One region of the Priestia sp. FSL R5-0597 genome, then DNA from elsewhere that is predicted to be linked to it. Evidence: riboswitches for the same ligand, from Rfam matches in the RefSeq annotation. Region 1 holds a riboswitch; each other region holds the start of a gene.

Evidence for each region. A riboswitch is a leader RNA that binds a small molecule or an ion and turns the genes downstream of it on or off. The one in region 1 is predicted to bind S-adenosylmethionine.
Region 2: another riboswitch for S-adenosylmethionine. It lies ahead of MKX72_RS11145 (Na+/H+ antiporter NhaC family protein); the one in region 1 lies ahead of MKX72_RS07175 (trans-sulfuration enzyme family protein).
Region 3: another riboswitch for S-adenosylmethionine. It lies ahead of mtnW (2,3-diketo-5-methylthiopentyl-1-phosphate enolase); the one in region 1 lies ahead of MKX72_RS07175 (trans-sulfuration enzyme family protein).
Region 4: another riboswitch for S-adenosylmethionine. It lies ahead of mtnK (S-methyl-5-thioribose kinase); the one in region 1 lies ahead of MKX72_RS07175 (trans-sulfuration enzyme family protein).

The regions. Positions count from the first base shown of each region.
Region 1 covers NZ_JBBOUZ010000001.1:1,409,374-1,417,414, forward strand. The annotation lists gene MKX72_RS07160 (CotH kinase family protein) at 141-1,226, shown strand; gene MKX72_RS07165 (hypothetical protein) at 1,358-2,437, shown strand; gene MKX72_RS07170 (hypothetical protein) at 2,507-3,169, shown strand; SAM riboswitch class I at 3,336-3,453, shown strand; gene MKX72_RS07175 (trans-sulfuration enzyme family protein) at 3,525-4,670, shown strand; gene MKX72_RS07180 (trans-sulfuration enzyme family protein) at 4,654-5,835, shown strand; gene MKX72_RS07185 (hypothetical protein) at 5,870-6,136, opposite strand; gene MKX72_RS07190 (SIMPL domain-containing protein) at 6,199-6,858, opposite strand; gene putP (sodium/proline symporter PutP) at 6,959-8,041, opposite strand, start outside.
Region 2 covers NZ_JBBOUZ010000001.1:2,181,904-2,189,944, reverse strand. The annotation lists gene MKX72_RS11155 (LacI family DNA-binding transcriptional regulator) at 1-933, opposite strand, end outside; gene MKX72_RS11150 (hypothetical protein) at 1,058-1,186, shown strand; gene MKX72_RS11145 (Na+/H+ antiporter NhaC family protein) at 1,226-2,536, opposite strand; SAM riboswitch class I at 2,622-2,728, opposite strand; gene MKX72_RS11140 (ABC transporter permease) at 2,830-3,597, opposite strand; gene MKX72_RS11135 (ABC transporter ATP-binding protein) at 3,590-4,501, opposite strand; gene MKX72_RS11130 (YtoQ family protein) at 4,672-5,112, shown strand; gene MKX72_RS11125 (Ger(x)C family spore germination protein) at 5,274-6,485, opposite strand; gene MKX72_RS11120 (spore germination protein) at 6,469-7,596, opposite strand; gene MKX72_RS11115 (spore germination protein) at 7,603-8,041, opposite strand, start outside.
Region 3 covers NZ_JBBOUZ010000001.1:1,253,301-1,261,341, reverse strand. The annotation lists gene MKX72_RS06390 (CoA-disulfide reductase) at 1-294, opposite strand, end outside; gene MKX72_RS06385 (ABC transporter permease) at 381-1,415, opposite strand; gene MKX72_RS06380 (sugar ABC transporter ATP-binding protein) at 1,412-2,917, opposite strand; gene MKX72_RS06375 (sugar ABC transporter substrate-binding protein) at 2,934-4,010, opposite strand; gene MKX72_RS06370 (1,2-dihydroxy-3-keto-5-methylthiopentene dioxygenase) at 4,133-4,648, opposite strand; gene MKX72_RS06365 (methylthioribulose 1-phosphate dehydratase) at 4,664-5,302, opposite strand; gene MKX72_RS06360 (2-hydroxy-3-keto-5-methylthiopentenyl-1-phosphate phosphatase) at 5,299-5,964, opposite strand; gene mtnW (2,3-diketo-5-methylthiopentyl-1-phosphate enolase) at 5,961-7,205, opposite strand; SAM riboswitch class I at 7,286-7,392, opposite strand; gene MKX72_RS06350 (pyridoxal phosphate-dependent aminotransferase) at 7,523-8,041, opposite strand, start outside.
Region 4 covers NZ_JBBOUZ010000001.1:1,244,613-1,252,653, forward strand. The annotation lists gene MKX72_RS06305 (LutB/LldF family L-lactate oxidation iron-sulfur protein) at 1-236, shown strand, start outside; gene MKX72_RS06310 (LutC/YkgG family protein) at 214-927, shown strand; gene MKX72_RS06315 (PAS domain S-box protein) at 1,213-3,369, shown strand; gene MKX72_RS06320 (methylated-DNA--[protein]-cysteine S-methyltransferase) at 3,389-3,892, shown strand; gene MKX72_RS06325 (hypothetical protein) at 3,893-4,057, opposite strand; partial or broken gene MKX72_RS06330 (hypothetical protein) at 4,132-4,370, opposite strand; gene mtnA (S-methyl-5-thioribose-1-phosphate isomerase) at 4,495-5,553, opposite strand; gene mtnK (S-methyl-5-thioribose kinase) at 5,589-6,761, opposite strand; SAM riboswitch class I at 6,897-7,048, opposite strand; gene MKX72_RS06345 (carbon-nitrogen family hydrolase) at 7,140-7,922, opposite strand; gene MKX72_RS06350 (pyridoxal phosphate-dependent aminotransferase) at 8,035-8,041, shown strand, end outside.

The sequences.
Region 1 (8,041 bases):
CTTGCATTAATAGAATACGCGATGATGCTTGTCCTTGATATGAGTCAAAAGTGGAGTTTGCGGAAATAGTTGATGCTGCGGGGTATCATGGAGAATTTACCCTTCATATACTTTAATAATTGAAGAAAGGTGGTCGAATCATGAAGCAAAAAGAAATCCCTCAATACGCTCTGTTTGTGAATGTAAAAGATTTAAAGGAAATGCAAAGAGATATTTGGTCAGAAGAAGCGGTTCAGGCAACGATGAAGTTTAACAAAAAACGCTACGATATTGATTTGCTCCTAAGAGGCTCCCATATTCGGAAGATGAAGAAAAAGTCATATTATATTGAATTTTATTCTCCGAAAATATTTCAGCGCGCCAAAGAAATACACCTAAACGCTGAATACAAAGATCCATCGCTTATGCGCAACAAATTGTCCCTCGATTTTTTCTCTTCTTTAGATGTTTTATCTCCCCACTCTCAGTTTGTCACTCTTAAGATTAATGGGAAAAATGAAGGAATATATCTTCAGCTCGAATCGGTAGATGAACTATTTTTGAAAAAAAGAAATTTAGCGGATGGATCTATATTTTATGCAGTAGACGGAGATGCTAATTTTTCTTTGATGAGCGATTTGGATAAAAAGCCAAAAACAACTTTGTTATCTGGATATGAAGATAAAGCAGTGAGAGAAGGAGACGAGGAAAAATTAGAAAAGTTTATATTTAATCTTAATACATGGACAAATACGGAATTCGAACAGAATATTGAGAAGTACCTGAACGTCGACCGCTACTTATCTTGGTTAGTCGGTATTATTTGTATGCAGAATTACGACGGTTTTGTCCATAACTATGCGCTCTATCTAAATCATGAAAGCGGGCGCTTTGAACTGATTCCATGGGATTATGATGCAACTTGGGGAAGAGATGTAAATGGAAAAGTAATGGAAGGAGACTATGTCCGTGCACAAGGATTTAATACGCTTACAGCTCGCTTACTGGCGGTGAACAGCATTAAAAAGAGATATATTCAAAAAATGAACAATGTTCTAAATAATCAATTTACAATAGAATACATGAAACCAATCATTTATCAACTGCATGAGTATATTGCTCCATATGTATTAAAAGATCCTTACGTAAAAGATAACTTGGAGCAATTCCATAAGGAACCAGACCTTATGCTTTCTTTCGTAAAAGACCGAACAGCGTACATTAAAAGTCATCTTTTTGATTTTTGAATTTTACTAGACTGATAGGCAAAAGTGGAATTTAAGAATAATAGGCAAATGCAGGAAGACAATAGCTGTACATGATACGTATATATACATTATGAATGACCAATAAGGACAATTAATAAGGAGGAAAAATAATGAGTAACTATTACTACGACCAAAATCAAGACCAAACTCAAAATGCCAATCGTAGTCGCGCTCGTAAAGTTCAACAATCTGAAAGCACGGGCTACTCTGCCCACTTTAAACCATTAAAAGGGAGAGTAGTAACTGTCTATCGCGGGGGGCCTGAATCTAAAACGGGATATTTAATCGACGTTCAATCAGATTATTTAACACTTGCTCTTGAAACAAAACAAAATAACAATCAGCAAAATAATCAACCGGCGCAGCTTATTCCACAACAGCAATATACATTTATTTATTACCAGCTCGCTCATGTTAAAAGCATTACAGAGGATACAAAGTCTAATTCCGCGCAAACATTTTCTGGATTTAATAGTGAAGTAGAACTGCACAGAGCCAACACATTTGCAGGCACTTTATTATTGATGAAAGATAAACAAGTGCAAATAAATCAAGGAGGGCCAGAGAAAAAATTGGGTAAGATCCTTGATGTATTAGGCTCATTTGAATCTGCGTATGTCGTATTACTAACAGAAGATGACGGCGTCGTTTATATCAATGTAGAGCACATAAAGAGTGTAAGTGAAGTTGTAAGCAAAAATACGCCTGTTGTTCCGCAAAACCCATTATTAGTTGAAGAGACACCTGAGTATATTAAAGCGAAAAGTTTCAATGAACTGTTTGAAGAGTTTTCGCATAGATGGGTAGCTATTAACGGCGGAGGGCCAGAGGCTGTAGAAGGTGTGTTAGTTCAAAGTCGCAATGGAAACTTTACTCTTGTACAAAATAATCAAGTTCTACGTTTACAACCAAGACACGTAAAAACCATTGCCTTAGGATCAAAAGGATCTTTCAAGCAAAATGAAGAAAATTCTGAGCAAAATGGAGATACAAATGAAGAAGATTCTGTGCAAGAATCAACTACTGTAGATAGAACCGGAGGTCGCACGGATGGCCGTACTGGAGACCGTACCGGAAGACGTACAGGAGGTCGCACAGACGATCGCTCGGGAGGTCGCCGTACGGGTTCACGCTCTTCAACACCAGGTGAAAAAGTTATTAAAACGAAAAATTATCGTTGGAAAGCATGATGAACTGGAACATAAAAGGTGCTTATAAAGCACCTTTTCTATCATATAGGAAAAAGGAGGAGAATGAGTATGAGTATGAATCATTATATTGATAAAATTGTTGAAGTCGATATATCAGGTAAAACAACGTTTGTAGGAAAACTTGTTGATCTCGGGTTAGATGTAATGGTTTTATATAATGGACATGATTATTTGTATATTCCTCTTTTACACATACATCGCTTACGAGAGGTTTCAGAAGAAGATTATACACCTTTACGAACCATAGAAGAGAACTTAATAGAAGAAAGTCAGCGGATTTCTTATCGTAATATTTTACAGCAGGCAAAAGGGAAATTTATTGAAATTTATGTAACAGGAGGAAAATCATTGCATGGCTATATTACAAGCGTGCTGAATGATTATCTTGTGTTTTATTCTCCAGTGTATAAAAATGTCTTTGTTTCTCTACATCATTTGAAATGGCTTACCCCTTATAGTAATGAGTTAACCCCTTATTCTTTAAGTGACAAAGAGCTCCCAGTAAGGCCTGCCTCTGCACCTTTTGTCAGAAACTTTGAAGAGCAGCTTAAAAAATATGAAAATCAACTGGTCGTATTAGATTTAGGGGATCAATCAGAAAAAATTGGCGTACTTAAAGAAGTTTCTAATAATATTGTTGAACTAATTACGGCAAATGGAGAAAGTATGTATTGGAAGTTAGCTCACGTAAAATCTGTGCACTTGCCTTAGAAAAAGAGACCTCGGTGTCGTCTCTTTTTTTATGTACTTATCAGGACAAGTATATTGAATAAACAAATGAGATGATTTAAATTTTTTAGAAAATTATGTTGACAATAAAGAAAATCTTTATTAAAGTTAGTAACAACAAACGTTAACCACCAACAATTATATAGAACTCTTATCAAGAGTGGCGGAGGGACTGGCCCTGCGATGCCCGGCAACCATCAAATGAAACATTCATTTGAACGGTGCTAATTCCTGTGGAACATCAGTATTGTTCTAACAGATGAGAGAAATCGTGTATAAACGAACACTCTTCCATCTGTGAAGAGTGTTTTTTATTTTGAGTTAAGGAGAGAAATAGATGAAAATTGAAACTTTATTAGTTCGTTCAGGAGTAGGTCGTGACCCTTCAACAGGTTCTATTACAACACCCATTTACCAAGCATCAACATTTGCTCATCCTGCTTTAGGGCAAAGTACAGGATTTGACTATGCACGTACGGCAAATCCTACTCGTACGGCATTGGAAGAAGCAATTGCTGCTTTAGAAAAAGGCGAAGTAGGAGTAGCATTCGCTTCAGGAATGGCGGGTGTAATGTCAGTTTTAGCGCTATTTAAAAACGGAGATCATTTAATTGTATCAGAGGATTTATACGGAGGAACGTACCGAGTACTAAATGAAATCTTTTCAGAGCAAGGAATTACTGTTTCGTACGTCAACACAGCCCATCTCGAGCAAGTAAAAGATGCGCTTCGTCCCAACACGAAAGCTTTATTCATTGAAACACCTACAAATCCAATGATGCACGTGACTGATTTGCCAGAAGCAATTGCGTTAGCTAAACAGCATGATTTGCTTACTATCATTGACAATACATTCATGTCCCCTTACTATCAGCGTCCTTTAGAGCTTGGAGCAGATATTGTGATACATAGTGCAAGCAAATACATTGGGGGTCATAATGATGTAGTTGCTGGTCTTGTAGTCGCTCGATGTAGTAGCTTAGGAGAAAAAATTCGTTTTTATCAAAATGCAGCTGGGGCAATCTTAGGTCCACAAGATAGCTGGCTGTTATTGCGCGGTATTAAGACGCTAGCGCTTCGTATGGAAAAACATAACGAAAACGCACTGAAAATTGCAAATTGGCTTACTGCTCATGATCTCGTGGAAAAAGTGTATTACCCTGGTCTTGAAACACATCCGGGCTATGAAATCATGAAGAAACAAGCAACTGGATTTGGAGGCATGATTTCTTTTGCTGTCTCACACCCTGACATCGTGTCAGTACTTTTAGAAAATGTTAAAGTTATTACATTTGCAGAAAGCTTAGGAGGCGTGGAAAGTTTAATGACATTCCCAGCTCGTCAAACACACGCTGACATTCCGGAGGAAATTCGAAATCGTGTCGGAGTAACAAACTGTTTACTTCGATTATCAGTTGGAATTGAGCACGCAGATGATTTAATTAAAGATTTGAAGGAGGCATTTGATGCATACCAACAATAATAAACATAGATTTGGTACGAACTTAATTCATGCAAATACAGGAATTGACGGTCATTTTGGAGCGGTTAACGTACCTATTTATCAAGTATCTACATTTAACCAAGAAGATGAGACGAACAACGGTCGCTATGACTATTCTCGTTCAGGAAACCCAACGCGTGAGGCTTTAGAAAACACTATTGCTCAGCTAGAAAATGGATACGCTGGTTTTGCTTTTTCATCAGGTATGGCTGCTATTTCATCGGTGTTATCTATTTTTGAATCAGGGGATGAAATTTTAGTTTCACACGATACGTACGGCGGGACATATCGTGTATTAACACGATTATTTTCAAAGTTTGGTATCAAAACAACTTTTGTTGATACAACGAAGGTTGAGAAAGTAGAAGAAGCTATCACAAAAGATACGAAGGCTATCTATATCGAAAGCCCTTCAAATCCATTTTTACAGGTAACGGATATTAAAGCAGTAGCAAGTTTGGCGAAGGAGCACAATCTCCTTACAATTGTGGATAACACGTTTTTAACACCTTATCTACAGCAGCCGATTGACCTTGGTGTAAATATTGTCATTCATAGTGCTACAAAATATATCAGCGGCCACAGTGACGTCATTGGCGGTTTAGTTGTAGTAAGCGATGAAAAGCTAGCGGAAGAAGTAAAGTTTGTACAAAATGCTTTTGGTGCTATCTTGGGGCCACAGGATTGTTTTTTACTGCTTCGAGGCATTAAGACATTAAAAGTTCGTTTAGATCAGCAGTTAAAAACAGCGCTGCAGTTTGCAAAGTGGCTTGAAGAACAATCTCTAGTGAGCCGTGTATACTACCCAGGCTTAAAAAGTCATCCGGACCACAAACTCATTTCAGAACAAGCAAATGGATACGGAGCTATGATTTCTTTCCAAGTGCAGGATGAAAAAGTAGCACGACATATTTTACAAGGAGTCAAATTAGCTTCAATTGGCGTTAGTCTAGGTGCAGTTGAATCCATTCTCACGCATCCTTCAACAATGTCTCATGCAAGTATCCCAAAAGAAGTACGTGAAGAAAAAGGAATTACTGATTCACTTCTTCGCCTTTCAGTAGGGTTAGAGGAATTCGAGGATTTGAAGCAAGACTTTAACGCTGTTTTTCAAAGCTTAGAAGAAAAAGCGTTAATTAAATAAAAAAAGGACTTCCATTAAGGAAGTCCTTTTTTTGTTATATACAGCTATCTAAAAGGTTTGTGTATAGGGACGTAAGCGCAACTTTTTCATCAGAGGAAAGACTGCTGTTTAGAATTCTTTTTATGCCAAGATGATATTTTACATACGGTGTTTGCCGAACGCGTGGATGAGTCATTTCATCTTTTAAATCTTTCAGAATGGCTTCGTGAAGCTGATCTTCACTTGTCAGGGCTTGTTTAGAAGCGAAAGAACGGTTCAACCATAGGGTCTGATAAGCTGCTAGTAAATGTTCAGAAGTCATTGTGCAAAGAGCTCCTTTAGATTAGTTTCTTCATTATAATAATCTATAGTTTATCATAAGTATTAATACGTGTACGTAACTTTTACAGAAGCGGATACAGTCAAGGACTGAGCTTGGATAGGGGGAGAGGCTGCTAATAACTTAGGCGAGGAGCCAGATGACTGATAGACGGGGCCTTCTTCGATTAAAATGGGGATTTGGTTAATAGGGAGCTGCAGCGTGTTGGCAATGGTAAAGGCCTTTTCTTTAGCGTTAAGCAAAGCTTTACTTATCGCTTCTTGTTCATATTTATCATCATTTGTAACGTGAAATTGAAGATCTTGCGCTACGTTGGCTCCGCTTGAAAACGTAGCGTTATAAACATCGCCAGCTTGTTTTACATCTTGTACTCTTACTCTAAACAAATGCTGTACTTCGTATCCCGTAAGAGTCGATTTTCCATCGCTGTAATCATATTTAGGATTTATAGTGAATGAAGCTGTTTCAATTTGCTGGTCGTTGATTCCAAGTTTTTTCATCTCTTGCAGCAGAGTATTTGAAACAGCTGAATTATCTTTTAAGGCTTCTTGAACGTCTCGGTTTTCCGTGCGCGTTCCAATCGTCATGGAAATTTCATTTGGAATGGCTGAAGCAGTTCCTTCACCAGTTACTTTAATTTCTCTATTTTGTGTATCTACGCGCAGTGGCTGTGTAGGTTCGTAAGGGAAATAAGAATGTTGCATGTAAAAACCCTCCTTAATCCGTCTTTAGTACATATATATGACTGCAGGGCTTGCATTAAAAGCAAAAAGTACACAAGTCGTAACTTGTGTACTTTTTTTACTATTTTGTATGCTGTTCTAATACGCTTTCCATGTTTCTAAATTGATCTTCTACAGCTTCTGAAGGCTTTTTTGTTAACAGACTTACTACAATAACAGCCAGCAAGCTTAAGAAAAATCCAGGAATCATTTCGTAAAGGGCATCTTTCAATGGAGTATTTACCCAAATTAATACTGTAGCTGCACCTACAATCATTCCTGCAAGGGCTCCCCATCTAGTCATACGCTTCCAGTAAAGACTTAGTAAAATGGCCGGGCCAAATGCAGAACCAAATCCAGCCCATGCGTATCCGACAAGTCCTAAAATCGTATCACTAGGCTTTAAAGAAAGCAAAATACCAATAATTGCAACACCTAAAACCGCAGCTCTTCCGACTGTTACAAGCTCTTTGTCAGAGGCTTTACGTCGGAAAAATGTTTTATAAAAATCTTCTGTAACAGAGCTTGCCGTTACAAGCAGCTGAGAAGAAATAGTACTCATAATCGCTGCCAATAAAGCTGCATATAAAAATCCAGTAATTAATGGATTAAATAAAACATCAGCAAATTTAATAAAGATTGTTTCAGGATCCCCAAGTTTCATCCCAGTTTGATCCACATAAGCAATTCCAACAAGACCCGTTAACATAGCGCCAATGATTGATAGGATCATCCAGCTCATACCGATACGACGGGCAGGCTTTAATTCTTTAATAGAAGAGATCGCCATAAAGCGAACGATAATATGAGGTTGACCAAAATAGCCAAGTCCCCAGGCTAAAAAAGAAATAATCCCTACTACGGTTGTACCTTTAAATAAATCAAGGTAAGTTGGATCGATATTTTTTACAATATCCATTGTTGTTCCAACGCCGCCTAAGTCAGTAAAGGCTACAATAGGCACTAAAACAAGGGCAATGAACATAATAACGCCTTGCACAAAATCTGTTAAACTAACGGCTAAGAAACCGCCGAACAGAGTATAGGCAATAACGACAGCAGCCGTTACAAATAGTCCTATTTGGTAATTTAAACCAAATGCCGATTCGAATAATCTTCCGCCTGATACCATACCAGCTGAAGTGTAAAGAGTGAAGAAAATAAA
Region 2 (8,041 bases), 770 kb from region 1:
AAAAGGAAGCTCAATTTTTTGAGGATCCTTGCTCCTGACTAGTTTAAAAAGCGTTTCGCCCATTTCTTTGAGAGGAAGTTCGATCGTTGTGATTTGTAAATAAGAAGAAAGCGGATGATTATCAAAACCAATAATAGCTAAATCGCCTGGAACTGATATACCCGCTTGTTCGCACTGAGCTTTTATACCAATAGCGACTTGATCGTTTGTTACTAAAAGCGCCTGAGGCCGATTTTTCATCTGCACCAATTTTTTCACCACTTTTTCACCATCTGTCACGTTCAAACAGCCTTGAAACACCCATTCCGGATGATAAGGCTCATTTATTCTTTCTACATATTCTTTGTATGCTTGCTGCCTCTGTTGACTATTTGTACCCGTCATTCTTCCAATACAGTAGCCAATATCCGTATATCCTTTTTCTTTTAAATACATGAGCGCTTTCTTAAAAGCTGCATAATGATCAACGTATACGGAGCGAATAGAACGATTTTGTACGTTTTCGCACACGGCTATCGGCCCGTACTGCTGATAATATTCAATCGTGCTCCAGCTGCCTGCTCTAGAACAAATAATCACTCCATCAACCTGCTTTGTTTTTAGCATATGAAGCGCTTCTTCTTCTTTTTTTACATCATAGTTCGTCTGACAAATAACAAGCTGATACTGCTTTTCTAACGCTTGAGAGGCCACTCCTTCTAAAAGCAGACTGAAATAAGGATGATTAATAAAAGGCAAGACGACGGCAATCATATTTGTTTTCCCTTTTGATAAGTGAACGGCATTAATGTTTTGTTCGTAATTAAGTTCTTGAATTACTTCTTCTACCAGACGGCGCTTTTCTTCTTTTACATACGGATGATGATTTAAAACCCGTGACACGGTCGAAACAGATACACCAGCTTTTTTTGCGATATCTCGGATATTTGTCATGTTTTCACCTTTTTCTCTTGCGCTGAAACGCGTTTCATACTTTATTCTCATTATAAAGTGAAAAAGCAATAAGCTAAACCCGTTACAATCATGTTTTTATTCACTTATATAAGGAGGTCATATCATGGGTATTTTATTATTCATTTTATTATGCGGAATTGAAATCGGAGGAGCGGCTTATGCACTTAAACAAAATGAGACACTTTGGAAGGAGCTAGATGAAAAAAAGCCGACTGATTTTTTCAAACAGTAAAAAACCCTTAAAAAGAATGTTCTTTTTAAGGGTTTGATATTACGCAGCTTCTTTAGATGATTTTGATTTTTTATTTAAACGAGGAAAGCCAATTACAATCGCAATGATACCGCAAACCGCTGTTAACATTGGATAGAATGTAAATGGAATAATCTCAACCGGTGAAACTTTAGCAAATCCTGCTGCGAGAAGCATTTGTGCACCGTAAGGGATAAGCCCTTGAACGCTGCATGAAAACAAGTCGAGCAGACTGGCTGATTTACGATTATCAATTGAATACTTATCAGAGATTTCTTTCGCTAACGGACCTGCTGTAATAATTGAAATCGTGTTATTAGCCGTGGCTAAATTGGTTAAACTTACTAATCCAGCGATACTGAATTCTCCGCCTTTTTTTGTTTGAATGCGTCGTGTTAATAGGTTCAATAAGAACTGAATACCACCGTTATAGCGAATGAGTTCAACCATTCCGCCAATTAAAAGAGATAAAATAATTAATTCCGACATTCCGCCAATACCTTCTGTCACAGTTTTAGCAAGAGAAGAAAGCGTGTAGCTTCCGTCAGCTAATCCAATTACGCCGGCTAATACAATTCCTCCGGTTAAAATGCTTAATACGTTTGCACCAAATATGGCAGCAACGAGTACGCCGACATAAGGCAAGATTTTAAACCAGCTAAAATCTTTAATTTCTACTGATGACGTATTGCCTAGCGTCATTACAAGTAATAAAATCACTGTAACAATCGCTGCAGGAAGGACAATAAAAAAGTTTACTTTTAATTTATCTGACATATTTGTTTTTTGCGTACGAACTGCCGCAATGGTCGTATCAGAGATTACGGATAAATTATCTCCAAACATTGCACCACCAACAACAGCAGCAATTGCCAATGTAATGGATACATGCGCCTGCTCACTGATTCCTACAGCGATAGGCCCTAACGCAGCGATCGTTCCCATTGACGTTCCCATCGAAATTGAAATGAATGCGCCAATAACAAAGATTCCGACTACCACTAAGCTTTGTGGAAGCACAGACAGAGCTAAGTTTACCGTTGAATCAACAGCTCCCATGCCTTTAGCGACTTGAGAAAAAGCACCTGCCAAAATAAAAATAAGTACCATAATAATGATATCAGGATGCCCTGCTCCTTTAGCAAAACGTTCCACTTTTACATTAAGTGAATCTTTGCGGTTCATAGCCAGCGCCACGATGGCTGCAATGATAATAGCTACTAATACAGGCAGCTTATAAAAATCTCCCGTTATAATTCCTGATCCGACAAACAGGACTAAAAAGACGCCCAGCGGTAACAGCGCCCAGCCGTTTCCTTTTTGTTGTTCCATTCTTAACACCTCTTGTTTACGTAATAAAAAAAGACCTCTTCTTATTGATAAGAAGAGGTCTCTTATTTGTATCATAAGATTACCCTTCTCATCTTCCAAACGAAACATCGTCTGCTGGATTTGGCACCGCACTGCGTACAGCCAGTTGCCGAGACATCATAGGGCCAGTCCCTCCGTCTCTCTTGATAAGAAGTTTATAGTTGTTTTAAAAATAGTCTTTCACTACTGTAATCTCTTTTTATTTAATTGTCAAATGCTATTTTAGAAAAATATATAGTGTGAAAATTCTCACATCAATTAGCTACGTCACGTTTTAAAAACGCCACCCACGCTACGCCCATAAAGAAGACAAAGTGTGCAACTAAGATGAAGATTGAAAATGGAATTGTCATTCCGTCAAACATCGTCTTCATTCCGTCCATATACTGCACAAAGTTTGTGTTGGCGAACAGTAAAAATTTCCCCCACCATAGACCAAACTGCGATACTATCCCAGTTACTGCTTTCGCCCCAATACTTACGACAATAGCTAGACTTGAAGCAAGCGCGCTGTTTCTAAATAAAGACGACAGCATAAAAGCAAACGTCATCATCATAAACGTTTCCATATACGCGCTGTCATACGTAAGCGTAATGTTTTTAAGCAGCTGCGCATCTCCTTCTAGACTGGCAAATCCAAAGAACAATGCTCCCCATACAAACGAAAAAAGCAAATAGCTCAGCAAGTAATACAAGCTAATTAAAACGAGCGTTATGTACTTGGACGTTAAAATCGTTGAACGTCTAGCAGGGCGAATTAAAAGAAGCTTAATGGTACCCGCTTCAAACTCTTTTGCAACCATTGATCCTCCAACAGCAAGCGCGAAAAATTGAACGAGGATCAGCATGCCTGCACTAAATGACAGGAAATTCAATATGTTGTCTTCCGTTCCTGCGCTGTTTGCTACTTTCTTCATTAAAAGAGCCATACAAAGAGTTAAGATGCCGATTGTAATAAACGTGACTTTTGTACTTCTTTTGTAAAACCATTTCATATGTTCATTTTGAATTAACTTAAGCATGGTGCTCTCCCTCCGTAACGGACATAAACGAATCTTCAAGCGTCTCATAAACAGGAGTGATTCGGTAGACTAAAATATCGCTGTCCACTAATTTTCTATTCACAGCTGGAATTTGTTCTTTCATAATCACTACATCAATACTATCGGATTTTATTGTTACTTGGAATTCTTGAGATAAAAGATCCGCTGCTTGTTGCACGTCAGATACTTCAAATTCTACATACATCCCTTGATCTTGACGATTTGGAGATAGATCTTGAACAGCTTTTAACTCGCCGTTTTGAATAATACCAACGCGGTCACATAATGCTTCCACTTCTTTTAATAAGTGGCTCGCGATTAAAATTGAAATACCTTCTTCCCTGCAGAGGGTTTGTAAATATGTACGAAATTCTCTCATTCCCGCTGGGTCTAGACCATTTGTTGGTTCGTCTAGTAAAAGCAATGCAGGCTTATGTAAAATAGCTTGAGCTACTCCTAAACGCTGTCTCATCCCAAGGGAATACGTCTTCACTTTTGCATGAATGCTGTTTTCAAGCTTTACTAGCGCAATCACTTCATCCAAGCGTTCTGCTGTGATCCCTTCATGCATATTCGCAAAGTGTTTTAAATTTTGATAGCCCGTCAGATAATCATAAAACTCAGGATTTTCAATAATCGCTCCAATTGATTTCATAGCTGATGTAAACTGTTCTTTTAAAGGAAAACCATTGACGGTAATTGTTCCCTTTGTTTCTTTAATGAGTCCTACGACGGTACGAATGAGCGTTGTTTTTCCAGATCCGTTCGGACCAAGCAATCCGAAAATCTCACCGCGCTCAACCGATAAGGATACATCATGCAAAATGGTTTTCTTCCCAATTACTTTACTGACATGATCTACTTGTAGCACTGTTTCTGTCATCATGTACATCCTTTCTTTAATTAGCAATACGCCTTCTATTGTTTCTCTTTTTTAACTATTTGTCTACTATAACCTTATTTTTGGAAAAGTAGCCCATTCAAATCATTCGTATTATCCGCTTACATTTGATAAAATAAAACAAATCTTAGTTAGAGGAGGACTTCTACATAATGAACTTAACCGTATACCTTGCCGGGCAAATTCACGATAACTGGCGAGACGAAATTAAAAACCAAGCAGAACAATTAAACCTTCCCCTTACCTTTGTCGGTCCCATGACAGACCATGACCGCTCCGACAACATTGGAGAAGAAATTTTAGGAAAACAGCCTAATGCTGTCTTAAAAGATGAAGCTGCTTCTCAAATTAATAATTTACGCACACAGGTGCTCCTTAAAAAATCTGATGTGGTCATTGCTTTATTTGGTGAAAAATACAAACAGTGGAACAGCGCAATGGATGCGGCGACAGCCATCGCATTAGATAAACCGCTAATTTTGGTTCGCCCTGAAAAACTGCACCACCCGCTTAAAGAACTGTCAAACAAAGCCCAAGTTGTAGTCGAAACGCCAGAACAGGCTCTTCAAGCACTAGCTTATATTTTTGAATAACAACAAATAAGAGCTGTCGAAAACCGGCAGCTCTTATTTGTTGTTTGTTGAAGGCTCTGTACGAAGCATACGATGAGTATTTCGTGGGAAGTTCCGAGATTATTATTTTTTTAGGTTTTTTTCATTTTTGAATAACGATAAGCAAAGTTACAGTCAGGTGCTTACTTTTTTGATCCGGATGCTCCATAATCTTTAATCGTTAACTTCACATCATAGTTAATTGGCACTTCACTAAATGTTTGATCCCAATTTCCTTTGACCCTCATCCATGTTATAGGCTGCTTAATTCTCAATTGATTTCCGAAACCTGCAACATCAACTTTATATTTTGTTTGCATTTTTTCTAGTACGTTTCTTACCAGGTACTTTACTTTTTTTTCTGAAGTTTTTTGCGCATTCTGTAAAAATTGATTATTAAAAGAGCTCCCTGAGGTCATCCAACTTTCAGATAGCCTTCCCACTGATTCAATGTGTACATCAAAAGAGATATTATCTCCTTTAACATGGGGTTGAATGTGACTTTTCATAGACTCTATTTCATATACAATCAGCTGACCGGTCTTTTTATCAAAGCTTTTTACTAGCCCGCCTTTCCCTTTCCCTGTAATCCAAGCCAAACCATCTAGTTCTTCTTCATTCAAAAAACCAATCATTTTGCTTGTTTCCCCTTTAATTATACCAGCACCCGCAAATTTGATTTCTCCATTTGCTGATAATACATTTTGCAACAGAAAACTAGATCCAGTTTGAATCTTGCTTGCTAATTTAATAAGCGGCATGGGCGGTAAAACCCGCGTTGTTCGATACGTATTGTCTATCATTCCATACAGGTGAAAAGCTGGGATCTCTCCTGCTGTTTTTGATTCTAACGTGTCGCTAGCTCTTCCTTTACTAATAAACACAAGGCAACTAGGTCTAAAATCATTGTCCCGAAGAGTTTGGTCCACTAATTGCTCTAAACTATACGCTCGTGCAAGGGCCTCACTGATAACCATTACTTTCATATGAGGACTAGTTAAAGGAGTGTCACTTCTTAAAGATAATTCACGAAGCATTTGAAAAGGAGAATCTCCTGTTTCCGAAATATTTACGTAAGATTTCTGCTGCGGTCCTCCTTGTTTAGTGGTTGAACTTGCGACTTGAGGAGTGATAAGTTGATAAGTTGACGTAATCAGGTTCTTTTTAGTATACCCTTCTCCTTGTTCATCAAATTCTTTTTCAGCTATGGACTCCTTACCTTTATCATAGGCCACACCCACTCCAAAACTTTGCTCTTCAATTTCATGACTGCTCCAGCAGCCTGCCAGAGGAAAGAGCAAAAAAACAGAAAACAAAACCAATAGGTACTGGAAATGGTTAAAGGTTTGTTTCATATTTTACTCCCTTTACTTTTGAAATAATGAGAAGAAGCAGCGGCAAAAAGCCAAATAAAACTAAGGCGATATTGCCAATCATATCTCCCAATTTAAATACATCATTAATATTTTTAGGAATCATGGAAATAAGATATATGACCGGAAGCAAACCATACATAAATGGATGAATGTTTTTTTGGAAAAGCTGAGACAGTCCTAATGAAGCGGCGTAATGGTTAATAGTAAAAGAAGCAAACATCTGCATGATCCATACAACTAGCAGCAAGGAATCAAATCGTTCAAAAATCAAGCCTGTCAGCTCAAAACTCCTTATTAAATCAAGCGTTGGCCATGTTCTTATTACTACTCCATCAATCGATAACGCTCCAATCACCATTACAACAGTAATCACATAAATAAATATAGGAATAGTAATTCCAACTAGCACAGCTTTTCCTGCTTTGTGCGGTTCTTTCATAAAAGCTAAAATGATTAACATGATTTCAGGACCGGTGAATGCAAGAGCAGTTGTTTTTACCCCTTTTAGTACAGGAAGGACTCCTGATCCAAGTACGGGGCGCAGATTATCTATTTCAAATATTTTCATACTCATAAAAGCTACCAGTAAAAAAAGAATAACGGTAATAGGGAATATAATTTCAAACAGTCGAGCGATCGGATTAATGCCCCCTCTAATTAAATAGAGGCTTATCCACATGAATGGCATAATAATAGCCCACGTCGGCGTTCCTTCCAGCAAGAGATATCCGGTTACTTCTGCCAATGAACGAGCGTGAAAACCACCAAGCAGTAAAAAATAACCTATCATAAGTAAGCTAATTAACTTACTCAACCATTTCCCTGTAATTTCTTTACTGTATTGATAAAACGTCTTTCCAGGGAATTTCCGGCTTAACTTCACCATGATTATCGCTGCTATCATGGTGACTATTCCTCCTAGAATAACAGTTAACCACACATCTGGTGTTTTCACTTGTTCCGCAGCTGTTCGAGGCAACGTCAGAATACCAGTTCCAAGTATAAAATTGATGACAATAATAGCTGTTTGTGGCGTCGTAATACGATCTTTTGAATTTATCATTACCTCTGATTCACTTCCTTTTATCATAAGCTGCTATCCTTTTCGTAGAGAATCTTTGGTGTGCATCATCTTTGGACGTCTTTTCATCATCATAAGAGGCATACGGACCATCAAGTCTTTCCATTCACTTAAACGATAGGGTACCGCTGGACTCATGTAAGATACGCCAAAACTTTTTAGTTTCACCAAATGACTGGTCATAAAAAGGAAAAATAAAACGACGCCGTATAATCCAAGTATGGCAGCGCATAGCATAGCTATGAAGCGAAGAATACGCAATGAAATCCCGACGCTATATTGCGGAATAGCAAACGATGAAATGGCAGTTAACGCCACAATAATCACTAAAATAGGGCTAACAATCCCTGCCTGCACAGCAGCTTCTCCAATAATTAATCCACCGACAATTCCCATTGCTGGACCAATTGGTTTTGGTAACCTGAGTCCAGCTTCTCTCAAGATTTCGATAGCT
Region 3 (8,041 bases), 160 kb from region 1:
TTTGACATCTTGTGCTACTATGTATTTCTTTGTATGGTTTACTTCTTTAACTTCGTGAAAAAGATGGACGGAGATATTTCGCTCTTCAAACTCTTGTTTCGTACGAGCAATCAAATCGTCTTTTTCTTTTACAACACCTGACAAATAGTAAGGCATGCCACATGCGCTGTAAGAAATATCTCCACCTTTTTCAAACACAAGGATTTCCACTTCTTCTTTTTCTTTCATCCGGCGAAGCTGTGAAGCTGCGCTCATTCCGGCGGCTACTCCTCCTATAATGACGACACGTTTCATCTATACTCCCTCTTTCTACATAAATAATAGATTATACTATTGTTTTTCCTTATTCTTCCCGATTTCAAACGAAAAAAAACGGCTGTTTACACAGCCGTAGATGTTTGTTTCGAGCGGTAATACGTTAAAGCCAAGGCTCCTGCTAATACAGCTCCTTTAATAATATCTTGCATATAATACGGAACATTTAGCATCGTTAATCCATTTAACAGCACACCAATTAAAATAGAGCCAATCAGCGTCCCGAATACATTCGGTTTCCCTGCTCCAAATACGGAAAAGCCAATGTATGTCGCAGCTACGGCATCCATTAAAAATGGTGAGCCTGCGTTCACTTCTCCTACTCCAATACGGGCAGCTAAAACGACTCCTCCAATTCCAGCAAGCAAACCTGAAAACATATAGGCATACATACGATAACGATTAACCGGTACACCCGAAAGTCTTGCTGCTTCTATGTTACCTCCTGTTACGTAGAAAAAACGACCAAACTTTGTATAGGAAAAAACGATATGAACAAGCAGCACAGTCAGCAGCATAATGATCACAGGGACGGGAATACCTAGAAAGTGACCTTGCCCCAGCGCAAGGAAAGAAGGAATGAAAATTCCCGGAGCTCTTTCTCCGCTTGGTAAAGGCATATTGGTATAAATAGCTGAGCCTTTTGTATACGTTAATAAAATCCCCTGTACGATAAACATCATGGAAAGCGTGGCTAAAATATCAGGAATCTTTACTTTCACTACTAAAAAAGCATTCACTAACCCGATGAGAAGCGATGCAATAATCGGAACAATGATCGCAACTGCAATTTCTTGTCTGTGTAAAACGAGCATAGAAGCTGATAAAATAGTGGCTAAACCAGCCGTAGATCCTACAGATAAGTCGAGTCCGTTGACCGTTAACGATATCGTTACACCAAGCGCAATTAAGGTAACAATGGAAATAGAGCGCAGAATATCACTAATGTTTTCTCCTGTTAAAAAGTTAGGTGTGGCAATGGAAAAAATAATCATAATAACAAAAATCATTAAGACTGTCCCATATTTGTAAAAAAAGTCGAAAACGCTTATTTTTCTCTTTGGTTTCGCTACAGGTTCTGTTACATACTCCGCACTCATCCTTTTACTCCTCCTGCTGTATAATAAAATAATTTTTCACTAGTTGCTTCTTCTTTGGATAATTCTTTCACGATTTTCCCGTTGTACATAACATAAATTCGATCCGCTACCCCTAGCAGCTCCTCGAATTCACAGGTTGCATAAACAACGCCTTTTTGCTGTGACACAAGCCCTGTAATTAAGTCGAATATCTCTCGCTTAGAGCCCACATCAACCCCTTTAGTTGGCTCATCGAACAACAGTACGTCAGAATCCGTAACAAGCCATTTTCCGATTGCTACTTTCTGCTGATTTCCACCGCTTAACGTTCCAACTGACTGCTCGATAGAATGAGACTTTACGCCAACTTGCCCAGTCGTTTTCTGCGCTTTTTCTTTGATCTTTCCTCGCTTTAGAAACGAATAATTTGTAAAGCGGGACAGACTTGGCAAAACTAAGTTATCGGCAATCGATTCATGAACAAAAATTCCTTCTTTTCTTCGTTCTTCAGGAACAAGAGAAAGACCTTGTGCAATATAATAATACGGCTGCTTATTCAACTTTAGTTTCTTGCCTTTTAACCGAACGCTGCCGCTGACATATTGCTCTAAACCAAATAGACTTCGGCAAAGCTCCGTTTTCCCTGCTCCTACAAGCCCTGCAATACCGACTACCTCTCCTTCTTTTACATGAAAAGAGATATTCGAAAGGCGCCCTGGAAGGGATAATGCTTCTACATGTAAAAGTTCGTTTCCAACTTCTACTGATTTTTTGACCCACTGTTTTACAGAAGACGTTCCTAACATGAGCGTAATCACGTCTTCAATTGATGTATGTGAAGTTTCTTTTGTAGCTACATAGCGTCCGTCCTTTAAAACCGTTAAGCGGTCGCAAATATCAACCACTTCTTGAAGGCGATGTGAAATATAAATAATGCCTACTCCGCTTTTCTTCAGCTCTCTCATCACAGAAAACAATTGTTTCGTCTCTTCCACACTAAGAGGTGCGGTTGGTTCATCCAAAATTAAATAATCAACATTCTGTACAATTGCACGTGCAATAAGCACCTGCTGTTTTTCTGATAGAGTTAGATCAACAACATTTTTTTTAACGGATAAAGAAGAACCAAGTAAAGAAAGAGCTTCTTCCGCTTTCTTATAAATAGATTTCCAGTTTACAAATGTCTTACTTTTCTTAGAAACCTGCACGTCTAACACAATGTTTTCAGCTACTGATAGCGAAGGAATCAGCGCTACATCGACTTCTTGGTGTACAATGCCGATGCCGTGGCTCTTCGCTTCTTTAGGAGAAGAAATAGAGATTTCTCCTCCGTCTTTGTAAATCTTTCCTTCGTACTCGTCGTAAGCTCCGCACAATATTTTCATCAACGTACTTTTACCGGCACCATTGGCTCCCAATAAAGCATGAATTTCCCCTTTTTGAACAGTAAAATCAACTTTGTTCAGCGCTTGAAAAGAACCAAAGTTTTTTGTAATGTTCTTCATTGAAAGCTCGTTCGTCATGTCTGTCCCTCCACTTCTACTCTTTTTTACCCCATTCTTCTACGTACTGACTAAGCTGGTCCATATTAATCGTTTGATTAGGCAAGTCAGTTTGTTTGACTAAAACCGGATCAAAGGAATAATAACGAGGGATCTCTTGACCGGAAATCTTTTTAAGAAGCAGATCAACCTGCTTTTCTCCTACTGAAGCTGGGTTTACAGCAGCTGACGCTTTCCACGGGCTGTTTTTTGCCTGCATCATTTGCAGGTCTTCATCAGATAAGTCCACTCCATATACCTTAATCTCATCTCGTCCTGCTTCTTTAATCGCTCTTGTGACTCCTTTTGCAAATTCGTCCCAAGGTGCCCAAACGGCTGCAATGTCTCCTTTATTTGGATACTGCTTTAATACAGCCGCCATTTTATTTTGAGTGTCTAGAGAGGTGTTGTCTGTTGCGCTTCCAAATGTGGCAATTTGTTTTACATCTGGATAGCGATTCATCATAATTTTATAAATGCTGTCGCGTTTTTCCATCGGTGCAAAGCCTCCAACAAACGCATATACAATATTTCCTTTTCCGTTAATGTCCTGCATCATTTGCTTTAGCCCCTGGAGCGCAAGCATATAATCATCTTGGTCAATCGTTGTAACGCCTTCTACTTTTAATTCTACGTCTGTTGCAATAACGGGAATCCCTTTTGCAATCGCGCGCTTCACGCCAGGTTCAAGGGTTTCAGCCCGGCCGTGGTCAATCATAATACCGTCAACATTTTGGTTAATAGCCGTGTCTAAATACGCCGCCATTTTAGATTGATCATTATTAGAATCAGAAACGGATAGCTGTACTCCTGCTTTTTTAGCCGCTTTTGTCACACCTGTTATGTACTGAGCAGCGTGAGTGCCTGACGTAAATTCAGAAATAAGAGCAATTTTTGTATCTTTCGTAATCTTTTTTCCTTCTTGCTGTACAGGCTTAGCAGAAGCCGCTTGCTGCGCTGGAGCTGCCTGTGCTTTCTCGTTTAGACTTGGCTGTTCTTTCGTGCAGGCAGCCAGCGCAAAAACTAGAAGCACGAGCAAAGTAAGTGGCCACAGCATTTTTTTACTCTTTTTCATGGTGTTCCTCCTATTAAACTTATTATTCATATAAAAATAGTTAGTTTTATAATAATCCAAAGAATACCCCGCTTTTAGATGTAAAAGCGGGGTGATCATGACCTATGCTTTACAAGTAGTTGTTATGCGTAAATAGGTACCCATCCTTCAGTTGTCACGAAAATTCGCACAGCGACTACTTTACGATCTTCCATTAGTGTAAAGTAATGAAGAATGTTTTCTGGTACTGAAATTAAATCGCCCGGCTCTAATTCAACATCAAAAAATTCACCGTCTTTTCCTTGAATAACAAAGATTCCATGACCGCTTACGATAAAGCGAACTTCGTCATCTGTATGAATATGCTTGCGCTGAAAGTTTTTTAACAATTCATCAATGTTTGGTGTAGATTCCGATAACGAGATAACATCTTGAGCTTTATAGCCGCGGCGTTCAGAAATATCTTTAATATCCTCACCAAAAGCGTTTAAAATTTCTGTTTTTTCTTCATCAGTTAAATCATATTTTTCACGAAGATTTTCTGGAAGTTTTGTAATATCCCAGTTTTCATAAATAACTTCATTGTTTGCCAGAAAAGCTGATACTTCCTCTTGAGTTTCAATTCTTTTATTATTTACATGTAAGCGAATTTGCGCCATTTTTATTTCCTCCTTTTATAAATGCACCTTTGGCTTAATGCCTTTAAGTGATAGTAATTTCACATGGTAGCTAAATAGAAATTCATAGGCTTCTAGCGCTTTTTTTGTTTCAAACGCATTTTTCCCCCATACCGTAATTCCGTGGTTACGAATTAAAATCGCGCCTTGATCGCCTTTTATATGATGAGAAAATTCTTCTGCTAGTGTCGGAATATCCGCGTAATTCGGAATAATCGGAACAGTAATTTCCGCATCTTCCTCCCAAATACCCAGTGCCTTAATAATTTCTTGGCCTTTGAATGAAATAAACCCTTCATCTCCGTACAGTTCAGAGATCACGTTGTTGTCGATTGTATGTACATGAAGGCTGCACCCAGCATTCGTTGACTCGTAAATCTTAACGTGTAAAAGCGTTTCAGCAGAAGGCTTTAAATGCGTTTCTTCTGCAGGCTTCCCGTATTGATCAACTAACAAAAAGTCTTCATTTGTGCGTTTTCTTTTATCTTTTCCACTTGCTGATACAAAGAAAGTTGTCGGATTTTGATCCACTTTAATCGCTAAGTTTCCGCTTGTACCGAAGAACCAATCGCGCTCTGCCAACTCATCTTTTATATCTGCAAGCTCGTGTAATCTTTGCTGAGCCATAATACTCATGCTTTCACCTCTTCTGTTAATTCTTGTAAATGGTGAATCACATCATAAAAAGTAGAAAAAGGACGATACGGTAGAGATAGCTCTTCGCATTTTTTAATTAAAAAGTCACGCGCAATGACAGTGTCAGCTAATTTGGCAGCCTGCAAATCTGTAATTGAATCGCCAATAACAACCGTATGATCTCTTTCATCTGCAAGATGGCGAATAATCGTTGGCTTACAGCAGCCGCAGTCATTTGTACACTGTTTATCACATGTATGAGGCCACGTAATGGAAATATGCTCACCGGAAAAATCAGATCCGTTGCAGTAGAGCATTTCCTCTGCAACTCGATTTCCCAAAAGCGGTTTTACAAAAAAGTCAATTCCTCCGCTTACAATATAAAGCGGAATATGATGCTCTTTTGTATAGGCAATAAAATCATCAAATCCATCTCGAATAGCAGACGTCTCTAAAATATAAGAAATAATATCTTCCTTTAATTCCACGGGAAGCAAGGCAAACATTTGCCCTACTCCTTCTTGAATGGAGACGCGCTGTGCTAGCACGTCGTCTTTAATACTTTCCCACTCCGGAGGAGCAAATTGTTTCATAATAGCAATAATGTTATCGCTATTTGTGATTGTTCCATCAAAGTCACAAAAGATTTTTAACGATGTCATGCTTTCACCTCTACTGTTCCCCATAGTTGCAAAGCTTTTTGCAACTCTTTTGATTCTTCCGCTTTTTCGGCTAGTGTTTGATGAGAGAGTACTCCATCTATCGCCGCACGGAATGCTTTTCCTCCTCCGATAGCGCCGTCTGGATGACCGTGAACTCCGCCTCCTGCATTAATAATGCTGTCGATTCCAAAGTCCTTCACAAGCTGCGGTACCATTCCAGGATGAATTCCTGCTGAAGGAACCGGGAAAGTCTGCTTATATTTGTACACAGGACGCGTTAATTCGTAGGCAATGCCTGTCGTATCTTCAAGAGAAAGCGCTACGCTTCCGTATGGTGATGGAAACAGTGAGAAATCTGCTCCGGCTAAGCGCAATAGTTTTCCAAGCAGTAATGAATTTGAAAAACCGTAAAACTCTGATGGCGTAAGCGCTCCGCTAACAGCTGGGTGTGCCATAATCGGCAAGTTAATTTCATCATCTTCTCGAAGTGCCTGCAGTACGTCTAACCCGTAAGCAAATACGTTGAATAAAAGAGCATCGGCTCCTAGCTCAGCTGCTTTTCTCGCTTTTTCTTTTAATTCAAACGTTCGTCCCGTTAAATTAACAGCATACAGCGTGCGGTGTCCCGTTTTTTCGTATACGTCATTCAGTACTTTTTTTCCTTCTGTAACGCGAGTTTCAAAAGGTGTTCGTTCACTATCAAACAAAATCTCGTCGTCTTTAACCAAATCCACTCCGCCAAGCGCTTGCTCACGCAGCTGAGTTGTTAAGTACGTCATGTCTCTTCCAATCACGCCTTTAAAAATACTCATCACAAGCGGACGGTCATAAACGCCTAGTTTCTCTCGTATACCTTCTATTCCAAAGCGCGGTCCTGGGAATTCAGCTAATAATTCATCAGGAAAATCCAAGTCTAATAATTTCACTTTTCCATCAAGTGATAGTTTTCCGAAAACCGTAACTAAAATAGCCGGTAAATCTCTTGAAAAGTTGGCAGTTGGATAAGCAATTTTGACAATAGCCTGCTTAACCTCTCCGCCTAAATATCCGTTAACACGTTCGCAGTCTTGAAGCTCAGTTACGGATACGACGCGCCCTTTATGCTTTTGAAGCTGTTGTTGATCTAAAAGCGGCAGACCTGTCCATGAGCCGACGGTTAGTCCTAAAGCAATTCCTTCCGCTTTTTTATGAAAATTTCCTTTATTGTCATGTAGTAAGTAGCTTGCAACGATTTCACTCATTATGCTAAAAACTCCCTTGCTGTTTAATATCGTTAATAAAAAAAACCTCTTCTGTGATTAAGAAGAGGCTTTCGTTGCTCTTCTTATCTCTCAGCTGCTGCTGCAAGAATTAGCACCGTGCTTAACATGCGTTAAGTCGGTTGCCGGGCTTCATCGGGCTAGTCCCTCCACCTACTCTTAATAAGAAAGTTGCTATTTATTTAAATTGAATTCGTAGATTATATACTAAATAAAAAATACCGCTAGGATTTATCGGTTATTAATCTCGTTAACTTCTTACATATTAAGCCAACTCAAAAAGGATTGTCAATGCGTTTTTAAAATAAATTTAATTTTTTTATTCGAGATACAGCTTCTCTCATGCGCTCTTCATCCGTCAGCAGTCCTACGCGCACATAGCCTTCACCATATGTTCCGAAGCCTACTCCAGGTGCCACTACAACGTGGGCTTTTTCAAGAAGTAAATCTGAAAATTGTTCAGAAGTATATCCTTTAGGAACTTTTAGCCATGCAAAAAAGGAACCCGCTGGAGATGTAACGTCCCAACCAATTTCTTGAAGCCCTTGAATAAAGGTATTGCGTCTAGATTCATAGCGCTTAACTAAATCATTCACACATTGTTGAGATTCTAACAGAGCTGCCGCTGCTGCCTCTTGAACCGCCCCAAAGAGGCTGACATACATATGATCTTGAAGAAGATTAATAGCTTCTACTACACTTTCATTTCCTACAGCAAATCCAACTCGCCATCCCGCCATGTTATACGTTTTAGAAAGAGTATAAATTTCAATTCCCGTCTCTTTTGCACCAGGAGTCTGTAAAAAGCTGATTGGCTT
Region 4 (8,041 bases), 160 kb from region 1:
AGCTGGCGATGAAAGCATTTGGCTTGGGAGCAGCTTCTTCTTCTCTATATACAGTGGGCGCTAAAGTAGCACCGGCAGCTCTTACTCCTTTTATGTCAGGAAGCAGTATTTCCAAAGGGCCTGGTCCATTAAAAGCGTGGACAGAAAGCAGAGAGTTTCCGGCGCCTACAAAAGAGCGCTTACGAGATTGGTTTGATAAAAGGAGTGATGATGATGAACGGAAGCATTCAAAATAGAGACAGTTTTTTAGGCAATATTGCTGCTAATCTTAAGCGAAGCAGGCGAACAAGCGGCGTAGTAAAGCCCCAATGGAAGCATGCTCCTCAGCATGAGGTCTACCGCAGCTATTCGCCAGATCAATTAAAGAAAGAGCTTGAAAACCATTGCGAACGTATTCATACTCGCTATGTAGAAACATCATTACAACACTTGCCAGCTGTCCTTGAGGAAGCCGTAGCGAACTATGGAAATGGTCTTGTGAGCACGTGGGATGATCCTAGGTTTTCCGAATATGGATTGAATCTGCTGATGGAGAAATGGGAAACAAGCAGTAGCCTTCATGTATGGAATTCTGCAAAAGGCGATGAGAATATTAAACTAGCTGAACAAGCAAATGTAGGCATCACATTCAGTGATTTGACGCTAGCGGAATCCGGCACAGTTGTTTTGTTCAGCAGCGCTGCAAAAGGACGATCGGTCAGTTTGCTGCCGGCCACTTATATTGCGATCATTCCTCAAAGCTCCATTGTCCCTCGCATGACACAAGCTGCTGAAATGATTCATGAAAAAGTAGAGCGAGGAGAAACGATTGCTTCTTGCATTAACTTTATTACGGGACCGAGCAATTCAGCTGATATTGAAATGAATCTAGTCGTTGGCGTGCATGGACCTATTCAAGCCACTTATATTGTAGTGAATGATCGATAGAGGCTGGGGAAAACGTATTTTAGCCGAAGTGAAAAACGAACCGTGAATCAAACATGTTGATTCACGGTTCGTTTTCTTTGTTATGTTGAGCATAGGTTTCATTTTGTTATGTCCCAGCCTCTTTTATTCATGCTCCTTTTTTAAATAACGGGAGAATGTGAAGAAATGTCGCATTTTGAATAAACGTGACTAATTTTAAAAAGGTAAAAAGCAAATCTTGTAGAATACTAAGTCTATAGATAAAAGGTGGGGAAATGGGAAGTGCAAAAGAAAGGAGCAATGAGCATGTCACCACACAGAGAATTAACATCTGAAGCTGCGCAAAAGCAGCAAGGTGAATTAGAGCAGCTACGAGCTATTTTTAATGACGTATTAGATGCCATTGTCGTATTTGATGAGTATTTTCAAGTTATAAATGCAAACGAATCAGCCTGCGGGCTGTTTGAAAAAACAAAGGATGAGCTATTAACGTATCAAATGAAAGATTTTCTCATGTATTTTCCGTATGACATGATTGAAGCGTACTATCCAGCGCTTTTAGAAGAAAGCTATTTCAAATATGAAGGCGCGATGACGCTTCAAAGCGGCATGATGAAACATGTTGAATTTACTTCACACAAACATAGTCACATGTCGGGCATTATTGTGTGTACATTTCGAGATATTACACAGCACAAGGTGATGGAAAACGAACGGTTTATTAGTCATCATATGTTTATGGATGTATTTAATGAAGCGGTAGATGGAATTGTTATTTTTGATCGAACTGGTCAGCTTATCGACGCGAACCCTTCATTTTGCGAGCGATTAAATTATACAAGAGCACAGCTTTTAACCAAAACGTTAGAGGAGCTTGTAGAACCTACTTATCATTATAAAGTGAAAAAATTATGGAGAACTCTGCATCAAGAAGGAAAGACAAGCGGCGAGCTGCCGATTAAGCTCGAAAATGGAGACGTTACTTTTTTTGAATTTACCACAACGGCTAATATATACAGTCAATACTATATGTCCATTATGAGAGACGTGACGGAAAAACGGCTGATGGAGCAGCAGCTGTTGAGAAGCGAAAAAAATTTCAGGGCTATTTTTGAAAATGCGATTGAAGCCATTTTGATTTGGAAAGACGATGGGGAAATCTTAAACGCTAATCTTGCTTCGTCCCGTACATTCGAGCTGCCGTTGAACAAATTGATTGGAAGTAATTTGTATACGTTTATCGATAAGCAAAGCTTTAGTGCATTAAAAATGCTGCAAACATTTCAAAAAGAAGGAGAAATTCGCAATCAGCTTCCTTTTTACATGCCAAATGGAGAAATCAAACAGTTGGAATTCACAGGGAAAAAAGGCATTATAGAAGGAGACCATTTAACCATTTTTCGAAACATTAGTGAACGTACAAAAATCGAACAAGAGCTTCGGAATAACGAAGAGAAATTCAGACAGATTTTTAATGGTTCGATCGATGGGTTAGTTTTATGGGACGGCAAGCGAAATATTATTGATGTGAATTCTTCTCTTTGTGATATTCTCGAACTCAGCAAAGAGGAGATTTGTGCGCATTCCATGGAGGATTTTATTTCTTCAGCGAATTTAGATGCGGTCATTGAGCATAAAGAAACAATTGAGCAAAAAGGGGAAGCTGAAGGAGAGATTACGTACGTTACGGGGAACGAAAAAGTTAAAAACATCGAATTCTCTACGAAAAAAGATATCTTGCCAGGTCTATATATGACGCTTTTAAGAGACGTAACGGAACGAAATCAAATGCAGGAGCAGATTCGGAAATCGGATACGCTTCAAGTAGTCGGACAGTTAGCAGCTGGGATTGCGCATGAAATCCGCAATCCGATGACGGCTTTAAAAGGGTTTGTTCAGCTGCTAGAAAGCAGCATTCAAGAAGATCACTCTCTTTATTTTGATATTATTAAATCCGAATTAAAAAGAATCGAAACTATTATTACAGAGTTTCTAGTACTCGCTAAGCCACAGGCCGTAAAGTTCGAAAAGAAAAATCTAGCTGCGGTTGTTAAAGAAACGATTGATTTATTAAATGCTCAAGCGCTTTTAGAAAATATTCAGTTTGAACTAAGTGTGTCCCCTAAGCTGCCAATGGTATACTGCGAGCCGAACCAAATTAAACAAGTACTAATAAATGTAATTAAAAACGCAATTGAAGTCACGTCAAACGGGGGAAGAATTTTTGTTGAAGTCTATTCTACAGAGCCGCACTACGTGACGGTCTCCATTCGAGATCAAGGAGACGGAATGCCCGAAGAGCGCATCAAGCGCTTAGGGGAACCATTTTATACGACAAAAGAAAAAGGAACGGGGCTCGGTTTGATGGTCTCATATAAAATTATCGAAGAACATAAAGGGCGAATTGAAGTGGAAAGCAAAATAGGAGAAGGAACAGCTTTTCGTGTTATTCTTCCAGCCTAATTAGAAAGGATAAGCGAGTATGTACTATGGAGAAATGAACTTATTTTCTGATTTGAAAATTTATATTGTAGCCTCGGAAAAAGGGGTTCAACATATTTGGTTTGATAGCGATGATCACAACGAGCAGCTTAAAAAACTTGTCCATGACGAGAATTATCACCTTGTGAAAGAAGCGAAGCGGCAGCTTCAGGATTATGCTGAAGGGCGCACGCTAACATTTGATGTGCCTTTGGATATAAAAGGAACAGACTTTCAAAAAGAAGTGTGGTTAACGCTTAAAGGTATACCTTATGGACAAACGTGGTCTTATAGTGATGTAGCGGAGTCTGTTAATCGCTCTAAAGCCGTAAGGGCTGTGGGACAAGCGAATCGTCGAAATCCACTGCCTATTATTTTACCTTGTCACCGTGTTATTGGTAAAAATGGAGCTTTAACAGGTTATGCAGGTTCCCAAACTCATATAAAAGAAAAACTATTAATGCTTGAAAGAAATGTAGCAAAAGGCGCTCTGGAGTTAAAATAACTATTCATCGTCTAATTTCCAGCCTTCTCCCTGCACAAAAACACCGTCAATTTGCTGAGGAGAAGGGAGGGAATTTAGTTCTTCATCTTTGGATAAATCGAATAGCTGATATTGCTGCTTGCGATTTAACGCTTTGTTTTTATCCGTTTTTTGCTCTGCACTCATTTTTACTCCTCCTTATTCAAAAAGAATCCCCTATAATATATGTAGAAAAAGCAGAGAGTACTGTTACAATTGTGTTACAAATGCAGCCAAAAAGCGCTGTTTAATAAAAAAGGTTGAGACATAACAAAATCAATGTCATCTAAAGATGAACAACTCGTATAGATGAACTGAACCGCTTGTGACACCGCAGTTGATTTCCGTGCAAGACTTCGCTTTCCGCGGGCGGCCGCTGAGCCTCCTCGTCGCTTGCGCTCCTGCGGGTCTCACCCCTTCCGTTTTTCCCGCAGGAGTCTTCACCTTGCCCTCCAATCAACTGCTAGAGGGAACGAAACAGATAAAACGATATTTACCATCACAAAAAAACGAACCACTAATCAACATGTTGATTAGTGGTTCGTTTTGCAGTGGGGCTAAAATACTTTTGTCCCAGCCTCTTGTTATTGAGCAGATTGCAGCAAAACTTTTTGAATGGATTCAAAAGACGGGGAATGGATAACTCCATGCTCTGTAATAATGGCCGTAATCAGTTCGCTTGGCGTCACATCAAAAGCTGGATTGTACACAGAGATTCCGTCTGGAGCAATTTGCGTATCTCCAATGTGCGTTACTTCTTTAGGTGAACGTTCTTCAATAGGGATGCTGCTTCCGTCTTGAATAGATAAATCAAATGTGGACTGCGGCGCTGCTACGTAAAATGGAATACCGAATGCTTTCGCTAAAAGAGCAAGTCCATACGTTCCAATTTTGTTAGCCGTATCGCCATTTGATGCAATGCGGTCAGCACCTACAATGATCCCATTAATTCCTTTTGTTTTAATGGTATGAGCAGCCATATTATCCGTAATCAGCGTAACGTCTACTCCCGACTGCTGAAGTTCCCATGCTGTTAAGCGAGAACCTTGAAGAACGGGTCTTGTTTCACAAGCAAATACTTCAAGCGGAATATCGCGCTGCTTAGACAAGTGAAAAGGTGCTAATGCTGTTCCATAATAAGCTGTAGCAATTGAACCAGCATTACATATTGTCATGATTTTATCTTTCTTTTTAAATAAAGAAAGGGCATGATCTCCAATTCGGTAGCACGTTTCTTCATCTTCTACTTGAATTTGAATCGCTTCATGAACAACTTTTGTTTTAGCTTCATTAACGGACGAAGCGGATTCAGCGCTTTTCGCTACGCGGTCCAATGCCCAAAATAAATTGACGGCAGTCGGGCGTGAACTAGCTAAATACTGTTGATCTAGAGCTAGCTTTTTGTTAAATTCCTTGACTGAATCCGTGTCATAGCTAAGCGCAGAAAGAGCAAGACCAAAAGCCGCCGTAATGCCAATTGCAGGGGCTCCGCGTACTTTCAAGGTAGTGATAGCATCCCATACGTCTTTAATGGTTTGCAGCTTAATATATTCAACTTTGCCAGGAAGCTGCTGCTGATCTAATAAAGTAATATATGATTCATTCCATTCCACTGAGCGCGGAAGTGATAGTGTATTTGTCATGCTGATACCGATCCTTTCATTGTGTACATTATTCGTTATCGAAGTAAATGTTCAAATTCATTTGGTGAAACGTCTTGTTGGTGCAGAAGTAAATAGCGTCCAATTTTTAACGCAGTACGTTTAGCGTTAATTTTTCTTTCCTCTGAAGAAATTTCGTCTAAGTCCGCCACGTGAGCTAAGCCAATCGTACGTCGAATGATTTCACACCCTGCATATCCAACAGCATCTTGCCACGTTTGCGTTAAAATTTCATGTAACAAGCGCTCATCTTTAGCGAAAGGTTCAGTGTTTTCAGAATGCCAAAGCGCAGTAAAGGTATCTTTAAATACGTTCCATGTGTTCGTAATGTGTGCAAATAACGGTTCGCGATCTGTTTTTCGAGAAAGAGCATTTAAAAATAAATTTGCAACAAATTGGCCTAAATCGAATCCAAACGGACCGTAAAAAGCAAACTCTGGATCAATCACTTTCGTTTCTTGACTGCTAGCAAATATGCTTCCTGTATGTAAATCACCGTGAATTAGCGTTTGGGCATTTGTTAAAAATTTATATTTTAATTTTGCTGCTTGTAACTTTACATCTCCATCGTTCCACAATTCTTCTACATCAGGACGCAGCGCTTCTTCAAATTCATTTGTATCGATATCAAAAAAAGGATCTGTAAAAACTAAATCTTCCGTAATATTGCATAAGTCCGGATTGCTGTACTTGACGACTTCTTCTTTTTTATCCTGAGGCTTTAAGGCAAAATCCGACGTTTTGAACGCAATATGTCCTAGAAAAGAACCGATATGCTGTGAAAGCAGGGGATAACTTTCTCCTTGAATAAGTCCGGCGCGGGAAATCGTTAAATGAGACAGATCTTCCATGACCGTAACAGCAAGCGTTTCATCGTGGTAATACACAGCTGGTACGAGTTCAGGGGTAAATGCACCGAATTGCTTGAGCGCATTGCTTTCAATCGTGGCACGGTTCAAGGATAGAGGCCAGCTCTCGCCTACAACTTTTGCATAAGGAAGTGCTTGTTTGACGATAATGGATTTATTCGTTTGATCATTTATGATGTGAAAGACGAGATTTAAGTTGCCATCACCGATTTCACGGGCAGTCAGTGCTTCTGTGGCATCAAAGAGACCTAGCTTTTTCACAAGTTTGATTGCTGAAATTTCTGTTAAAGGCTGATACTTCTCTGTTTTTGTTGTTGACATTAGAATCCCTCCATAGTTTATTAAACTGATTTGTTTACTAAGTTAATAGGTTTAAGAATGTATGGAGGCTTTTATAATTTTAGAAAATATAAAAGCCTCTTTCGTTGGAAAGAGGCTTGATTGTAGTGTTCAAACCTCTTATCTGCCAGAAAGAATTACTTTCTGTTGGAATTAGCACCGTGCCTTTGTAAAAACATGTTTTACGGGTGTGATCCATCTTAGGATGGAATGACGGTCGGTTGCTGGGCTTCACAGGGCCAAATCCCTCAGCCAACTCTTGATAAGAGTACGATTACTTATTCAATTTTGATTTGTTTGAAAATTTTATGTTATCTGGTGAAAATCGTATCATGCAAAAAAACGGCTGTCAATACATAATTAATAAAATTCTGTGCGGCGATCTGTAAAGACAGGAATTTGTTTACGAATTTCTTTTACAAGTTCCAGGTTAACGTCGGCACTTAAAAGTTCTTCGCTATCGCCAGCTTCAGCGATTATTTCTCCCCACGGATCGATGACTAAGGAATGTCCGGCAAATGTGTTATTAGGATCTTGGCCTACACGATTACACGCGATTACATAGCATTGATTTTCGATTGCGCGGCTAATGAGCAGTGCTTTCCAATGGGCAAGTCTTGGAGCCGGCCACTGAGCAACAACAAATAAGACTTCTGCTCCGCTGCTAGTATGCACGCGAATCCATTCTGGAAAACGAATATCGTAACAAATAACTCCTGCGCATAAAGACTGTTCAAGTGTAAAAAGATTTTTTGCTGTTCCTGCTTCTAGATAGAGGTGCTCATCCATTAATTTAAATAAGTGCAGCTTACTGTATTGTGACACTTCACGACCTTTTCGATCGAAAATATACATCGTATTTGTGACGCCTTGCTCTGTTTTTTTCGCGATCGAACCTGCCACAATATTTACTTCGTTCGTTTTAGCAAATTGAGAGATTAATTGCTTGGCCTGCTGTCCTTCATCATCGGCAATTTCGTCTAGCCGCGTCAAATCATAAGCTGTATCCCATAGCTCAGGAAGCACAAGGATGTCAGGGTTTTCTTTTAGAGCTTCCGTCATTTTTTGTTGAATATATTTTCGGTTTTTAGTTGGGTTTCCAAACGCAATATCAAGCTGCAAACACGTGATTTTTACACTCACTTTATCATCCGTCCTTTTTTTAGTAGTTGAAAAAAATGACTTTACAAGTTGAGTATTACAATATATTATTTGTGACTAGAATTTCAAGAATTTTTTGAGAAGGTGTGCGATGATGAAAC